Regions from separate parts of the Delftia sp. RIT313 genome, predicted to be linked through region 1. Evidence: predicted binding sites of a transcription regulator. Region 1 holds the regulator's gene; the other holds the start of a gene.
The links. The regulator LexA, encoded in region 1, represses DNA repair genes until DNA is damaged. The targets are predictions, from matches to a motif close to ACTGTATNNNNATACAGT.
Positions count from the first base shown of each region.

Region 1 (3,858 bases):
GCTCGGTGGCGACGAGGATGCGACCACGGTGCAGGCGCAGCAGGCGCTGGCGGTCGTCGAAAACGGTGTCCAAGGCGGTTGCCGTATCCAGGGCCACCAGGGAGCCGTCGGGTAGCTTTAGATCCCGGCGCTCGCCCGTGGCTGTGCGCTGCCCGGCCTGCCAGCTTTCCAGTGGTGCGCCTTTCCAGGCCATCCAGGCCGTGGCGCCGCTGCCCAGGCCCAGAGCCACGCCGCGCACTACGGAGCGGCGGGTGGGCGAGGCGCGACGGCCCAGCGCCTGGCGCGCCAGGGGGGCGGGCAGATGCGACAGTTGCGCGGTGACGGATTGCACGCGCAGCCAGGCGCGCTGGTGGGCGGGATCGGCCTCATGCCATTTTTGCCAGTCCTGTTGCAGGCCTGCTGTGGCAGAGGCGCCGCGCAGTTTCACGTGCCAGGCGGCGGCCTCATGCAGGGCGCGGCGGTCGTTGCCTTCCAGATGTCTCTCGCCCATGTGGCTATGCCAGGACCAGGCAGCAATGCTCCATCGCCCGGGTCAGGTAGTTGCTGACGGTGCGCAGCGATACACCCAGGCGCTGGGCGATCTCTGGGTAGCTCAGTTCCTCGAACTGGGCCAGCACGAAGGCTTCGCGAACCTTGGGGGGAAGACCCTGGAGCATGCGGTCCACATCCAGCAGGGTCTGCTGGACGATGGCCTGCTCTTCGGGCGAAGGCGCCAGCGATTGCGGCAACTGGGCCAGATAGTCCAGATAGGACTGCTCCAGCGTGCGGCGGCGAAACAGGTCGGCGACCAGGCCCCGGGCGATGGTGGCCAGGTAGCGCCTGGGTTCGCGGATGTCCTGCTGCGGCAGGGGCGAGCGCAGCAGACGCACAAAGGTGTCCTGGGCCAGGTCGGCGGCATCGTCACGGTTTCCCAGGCGTTTGCGCAGCAGGCTTTCCAGCCAGGGATGGTGGTTCTGGTAGAGGCTGTGCACGGAGAAGGCTGGGGCGGAGGAGGCGGGCGCAGTGGCAATCGCTGCTGCAAAAGATAATAAGAATGATTATCAATTATCTTTCAGGCCGGCGCCCCTCCCGCAAAGAGGGCGTCCACTTGTTGCATGTGCGCTACAGGGCAGTGGTGGCCGCCAGCCTGCACCAGCTTTGCGCAGGCCGATTCCTCGTGCGGCACGCGGTCCGCGCCGCCCAGGTTTGTGTCGTGCAAGGTGTGTCGCACACCTTGCATCGGGCCTCAGTTGGCTGCCGGTCCGCCATGCGCCTCCATGCGCTCCAGCGCAGCGCAGACATCCGCCATGCGCCCGGAAATGAACAGGCATTCCGGCTGTTCCTGCGGCGACCGCTGGATGATGCGCAGGCCTGAAGGCTGCTCAGGTGCGGATTGCAGGGCGGGCTGCGTCGGCAGCAAGGGCAGGATCAGCTGGGCATCTCCATGGTCTGCAGCGCGTGCGGCCTTGCCGCGGCGCTGCTGGCTGCGCCGGCGTGCCTTGCTGAAAGAGATCACGTTGGCGGGCTCGGGTGCTGCAGCAGGTAATGGCTGGCACGCAGGGGCTTGTGCAAGTGGCATGGCCGACTCCATGGCGGTCGCAGTCAGGCGGATGCCATGTGCCAGGCGCAGGAAGGAAAAAGAAGACAGTGTTGGCAGAGCGAATCCCATGTGACGACTCCTGTTGGCGTGTTTCAAAGAGGCATGGACACAGGCAGGATTGCGGTTTGCGGGCAAAGCTCCGCCCAGGGCGAAGCTCCAAGGCTTCGCGCCTACCACCTGGGCGGTGCGTGAAATGGGGTGAGGCGGCCGAAGAAGGGCCGCCAGTCCGGCTTACATGGACATGCTGTTGCGGATCAGCCCCACGGCCAGGCCTTCAATGGCAAAGGCCTCTTCGGGGGCGACGCGGATCACCGGGTAATCGGGGTTTTCCGGCAGAAGTTCCACGCCCTGCGTGGTGCGGCGCAGGCGCTTGACGGTGACTTCATCACCCAGGCGCGCCACGACGATCTGGCCGTTGCGGGCTTCGTGTGCGGACTGCACGGCCAGCAGGTCACCGTCCATGATGCCCGCGTCGCGCATGGACATGCCGCGCACGCGCAGCAGATAGTCGGGGCGCGTCTGGAACAGGCTGGGCTCGACGGAATAGGTTTGGTCGATGTGTTCCTGCGCGAGAATGGGCGAGCCCGCCGCAACGCGGCCCACCAGGGGCAGCATCAGCGGCGCCAGGGCCGACAGCGGCAGTCCGAAGCTGGTGCCGCGCGCGGCATTGATGTTGCGCACGGTGTCGGTACGCAGGCGAATGCCGCGCGAGGTGCCGCTGACCAGTTCGATCACACCTTTGCGGGCCAGGGCCTGCAGGTGTTCCTCGGCAGCGTTGGCGGACTTGAAGCCCAGCGTGTTGGCGATTTCCGCGCGGGTGGGAGGCGCGCCCGTGCGGGAGATGGCGGCCTGGATCAGGTCCAGGATCTGTTGCTGGCGGGCGGTGAGCTTGGGATGGTCGAGCATGGCGTGCGTCCGGTCCTTGAGGGCAGATGGCAGGCTGGGAGGCCATCTGATGATTTATACAGTATCTGTATTTTTAACCAGTTTTCCAAGAGGTGCAAGTGGGGCAGTCAAAGTTGGTGATTCTGGGCACGGGCGGGACCATCGCCGGCCGGGCGGATTCGCAGTCGCAGGGCGTGGGGTACAAGGCCGGGCAGATCACGGTGCAATCGCTGCTGGAGGCTGTGCCGGACCTGGAGCAGCAGGCGCTGGGACCCGTGCAGACGCAGCAGATCGCGCAGGTGGACAGCAAGGATATGGACTGGCCCGTGTGGCGCGCGTTGCTGCGCGCCTGCACGCAGGCACTGGAGGATTCGGACACACGCGCCGTGGTGATCACGCATGGAACGGACACGCTGGAAGAGACGGCCTGGCTGCTGCACAGCCTGCTGCCGGCCACCAAGCCCATTGTGTTGACCTGCGCCATGCGCCCGGCCACGGCTCTGTTGGCTGACGGACCGCAGAATCTGCGCGATGCCGTGACCGTGGCTGCCAGCGGCGGGCGCAGCGGCGTATGGGTGGTGGCAGGCGGCGAGGTGCATGCGGCAGCCCAGGTGCAGAAGGTCCATCCCTACCGGCTGCAGGCAATGCGCTCCGTGGAAGGCGGGCCGCAGGCGTTGGTGGAGGAAGGGCGTGTGCGCTGGCTGGTGCCCGATGCGCCGTCCTCCCCCGCCGCGCCGTCCACGGGGGCCATGGTGCCTGCGGCCATGTCATCTGATCTGCTGGCGCTGGATGAGCTGCCCTGGGTCGAGGTGGTGTTCAGCGGCGCCTTGGCGCGTGCCAGCGGCGTGGATGCGCTGGTGGCGGCAGGCGTGCGTGGCATCGTCGTGGCTGGCACGGGCAATGCGACGGTTCACGAAAGCATGGAAGCGGCCTTGCAGTGTGCCCGCGACAGGGGTGTCTGGATCTGGCGAGGCACGCGCTGTGCCGAAGGCCTGCCCGTGGCCTCCGGCCTTGGGACCAACCCGGCAGAGGCCGATCTGGCGCATCTGCCCGTGGCAAAGGCTCGGATTGCGATGATGCTGGCGCTGGCAGCGCAGCCGCGCGATTGAGCCGGGCGATGACGCCGGCATTTCTTCAGTTGCTGGCGGTCAACAAAAAAGCACCCGGCGGGTGCTTTTTTCGTTGCGGCACATGGCCTGCATCACTCAGCCAGTGCAGCCAGTGCGCGTTGGGTGATGTCCTCGACCGAGCCCAGGCCGCTGATGGCGCGGTACTTGGGTGCCGCTGCGGCTTCCTTTTCGGCCCATGCGCGGTAGTAGTCCACCAGGGGGCGGGTCTGGCTGCTGTAGACGTCCAGGCGCTTCTTGACGGTTTCTTCCTTGTCGTCTTCGCGC
Region 1 is NZ_JFYT01000035.1:255,359-259,216, forward strand. It holds gene BW39_RS08620 (FecR domain-containing protein) at 1-490, opposite strand, end outside; gene BW39_RS08625 (sigma-70 family RNA polymerase sigma factor) at 495-971, opposite strand; gene BW39_RS31515 (hypothetical protein) at 1,052-1,198, opposite strand; gene BW39_RS08630 (hypothetical protein) at 1,226-1,648, opposite strand; gene lexA (transcriptional repressor LexA) at 1,811-2,485, opposite strand; gene BW39_RS08640 (asparaginase) at 2,584-3,573, shown strand; gene adk (adenylate kinase) at 3,666-3,858, opposite strand, start outside.

Region 2 (3,858 bases), on a different contig from region 1:
AGAGCATGAAGACCAGGCCCAGCACCAGCAGCACGACGGCCCACAGCGCCAGCCTGCGCAGGATGCGTGGGCGGGGCCTGGTGGATGTGGTCATGGATGTCGTCATGTCAGGCAGCGGCCTGGGCCGCGCGCAACCGTGCCACGGGGGCTTCGCGTATGGGCAGGTTCAGCAGGCCGGCGGCCACGCCCAGGCCGATGGCCAGGTACCAGACCACCTGGTAGCTGCCTGTTTGGTCATAGAGATAGCCGCCCAGCCAGACGCCCAGGAAGCTGCCCACCTGGTGGCTGAAGAACACCATGCCGCTCAACATGGACAGATGCTGCACGCCGAAGATCTGGGCCACGGTGGCATTGGTCAGCGGCACGGTGGACAGCCACAGCAGGCCCATGGCGGCAGAGAAGATGTAGACCGACCAGGGCGTCAGCGGCGCCAGCAGGAAGAGCACGATCACCACCGAGCGCGTGAAGTAGATGGTGGACAGCAGGTAGCGCTTGGGCAGGCGCTGGCCCAGGTTGCCGGCCACGTAGGTGCCAACGATGTTGAACAGCCCCACCAGCGCCAGCGAGATGCTGGCCACCTGCGGTGCCAGGCCGTAGTCCTTGAGGTAGCTGGGCATGTGCACGCCGATGAACATCACCTGGAAGCCGCAGACGAAGTAGCCGGCCGTCAGCAGCACGAAGCTGGGCGTGCGCAGCGCTTCGGCGACGGCCTGGCCCGCGCTCTGGTCGCGCACGGGACGGGTGTTGCCGGCCTGGAAGCCCGGCTCGCGCAGGCCGAAGGCCAGCGGAATGATCATCAGCGCGCACAGCGACAGCAGCAGCAGGGCGTTGGACCAGCCGAAGTTCGAGATCAGGCTGCCTTCCACGGGCACCATGAAGAACTGGCCGAAGGAGCCCGCCGCCGCCGTCACGCCCATGGCCCAGCTGCGCCGCGCCACGGGAATCTGGCGGCCCAGCACACCGTAGATCACGGCATAGGTGGTGCCTGCCTGGGCTGCGCCGATCACCACGCCGGCCGTCAGGGCGAACCAGGTTGTCGTGGGCGCCATGGCCATGCCGGCCAGGCCCAGCGCATACAGCAGCGCGCCCACCAGGAGCACGCGGAAGGCGCCGAAGCGGTCGGCCAGCATGCCGCCGAAGATGCCGAGCACGCCCCAGGACAGGTTCTGGATGGCGATGGCAAGCGCGAAGGACTCGCGCGTCCAGCCCATTTCCTGGGTGATGGGCTGCAGCCACAGGCCGAAGCCGTGGCGGATTCCCATGGACAGCGTCACGACTGCGCCCCCGCACAGCAGTATCTGCACCATGGACATGGGTTGGTTGTTTTTTTGCATGCGGCAAACTTTAGCGAAACTCCGGGTTTTGCGCTGTGCCGCTTGGGTCGCCCATGCGCCAGCGCGGCCCTTGATGGCAGCGGCTTTTTCGGGATAGTCACTGTCAATGACTGTGAATGCATCCAGCACTGAGCCGGGCCGCGCACTACAATCCGCCCCCATGGCAGTCAAACCATCTCCCACTTCCGCAAGCGAATACTCCGAAGGCTCGATACGCGTGCTCAAGGGCCTTGAGCCCGTCAAGCAGCGTCCCGGCATGTACACGCGCACCGACAACCCCCTGCACGTGCTGCAGGAGGTGATCGACAACGCGGCCGACGAGGCACTGGCCGGCTTCGGCAAGAAAATCCGCTTCACCCTGCATTCCGACGGCTCCTACAGCGTCGAAGACGACGGCCGGGGCATCCCCTTCGGCATGCATCCCGAGGAAAAGGCGCCCGTGGTGGAGCTGGTCTTCACGCGGCTGCATGCGGGCGGCAAGTTCGACAAGGGCAAGGGCGGCGCCTACAGCTTCTCGGGCGGCCTGCACGGCGTGGGCGTCTCGGTCACGAATGCACTGGCCACGCGCCTTGAGGCCTGCATCCACCGCGAGGGCAAGGTGGCCACCATCGCCTTCTCGGGCGGCGACGTGGTCGAGCCCCTGCAGTCGCGGCCGCTGGCCGCGGGCGAACGCAAGCAGGGCACGACCGTGCGCGTGTGGCCCGATGCCCGCTATTTCGAATCGCCCCAGTTGCCCATGGGCGAGCTGATGCACCTGCTGCGCAGCAAGGCCGTGCTCATGCCCGGCGTCTCGGTGACCCTGGTCAACGAGAAGACGCGCGACACCCAGACCTGGCAGTTCAAGGGCGGCCTGCGCGACTACCTGCAGCAAAGCCTGCATGGCGAGGCGGTCATCCCCCTGTTCGAGGGCGAGGGCTTTGCCGACCGCCACCACGACAGCTTTGCCGAAGGCGAGGGCGCCGCCTGGTGCGTGGCCTTCACCGAGGACGGCGCACCGCTGCGCGAAAGCTATGTCAACCTGATCCCGACCACCGCCGGCGGCACGCATGACAGCGGCCTGCGCGACGGCCTGTTTCAGGCGGTCAAGGCCTTCATCGAGATGCACTCGCTGCTGCCCAAGGGCGTCAAGCTCATGCCGGATGACGTCTTTGCGCGCGCCAGCTATGTGCTCAACGCCAAGGTGCTGGACCCGCAGTTCCAGGGCCAGATCAAGGAGCGCCTGAACTCGCGCGATGCCGTGCGCCTGGTCAGCGGCTATGTGCGCCCCGCGCTGGAGCTGTGGCTCAACGAGCACGTGGAATGGGGCCGCAAGCTGGCCGAGATCGCCATCAAGGCCGCGCAGACCCGCCAGAAGGCGGGCCAGAAGGTCGAAAAGCGCAAGGGCTCGGGCGTGGCCGTGCTGCCGGGCAAGCTCACCGATTGCGAAAGCCGCGACCTGAGCCTGAACGAGGTCTTCCTGGTCGAGGGCGACTCGGCCGGCGGCAGCGCCAAGATGGGCCGCAACAAGGAAACCCAGGCCGTGCTGCCCCTGCGCGGCAAGGTGCTCAACACCTGGGAGGTGGACCGCGACCGGCTGTTCGCCAACAACGAAATCCATGACATCTCGGTGGCCATCGGCGTGGACCCGCATGGCCCCAACGACACGCCCGACCTGTCGGGCCTGCGCTACGGCAAGGTCTGCATTCTTTCGGATGCCGACGTGGACGGCTCGCACATCCAGGTGCTGCTGCTGACGCTGTTCTTCCGCCATTTCCCCAAGCTCATCGAGGCCGGCCACATCCATGTGGCGCTGCCGCCGCTGTTCCGTGTGGACGTGCCTGCGCGCGGCAAGAAGCCTGCGGCCAAGATGTACGCGCTGGACGAGGGCGAGCTGACCGCCATCCTGGACAAATCGGCCAAGGACGGCGTGCCGCGCGAGAAATGCCAGATCAGCCGCTTCAAGGGCCTGGGCGAGATGAATGCGGAGCAGCTGTGGGAGACCACGCTCAACCCCGACACGCGCCGCCTGCTGCCCGTGCAGTTCATGAACCTGGACTTCGCGGCGGCCGAGCAGGTCGTCACCAAGCTCATGGGCAAGGGCGAGGCCGCAGCGCGCCGCGAGCTCATGGAGCTCCATGGCGACGCCATTGAAGTCGATATCTGACCCATGACTGTGCTCCGCGCCGCCCTGAAGCACCGCCCGCACCCGGCGCGCGGCGCCGGGGTGCGCGCGCTGGCGGCGCTGGGCCTGGCCCTGGCGCTGTGGGGGCTGGCGCGGCCGGCGCATGCCGATCTCTGGGCCTTCGTGGACGAGCGCGGCATCACGCACTTCGCTGCCGAGGCGCTGGACGAGCGCTACAGGCTGTACTTTCGCGGCTCGGTCTACGACAGCGCCGAGCAGGGGCTCAAGCCCCCGATGGTGCAGGCCGAGGCCGCTGCCGACGCTGACGGCAGCGGCGATGCCGGCCGCAGGCTGCAGGCGCATACGCGGCTGCAAAGCTTCTTCGACATCTCGCCGCGCTACAAGAGCGTGCGCGGCCATCTG
Region 2 is NZ_JFYT01000001.1:246,660-250,517, reverse strand. It holds gene BW39_RS31595 (hypothetical protein) at 1-94, opposite strand, end outside; gene BW39_RS01045 (MFS transporter) at 108-1,334, opposite strand; gene BW39_RS01040 (DNA topoisomerase IV subunit B) at 1,495-3,477, shown strand; gene BW39_RS01035 (lytic transglycosylase domain-containing protein) at 3,481-3,858, shown strand, end outside.
Region 2: a site for LexA is predicted at 1,444-1,461, ahead of BW39_RS01040 (DNA topoisomerase IV subunit B). Genes of this name have one in related genera too.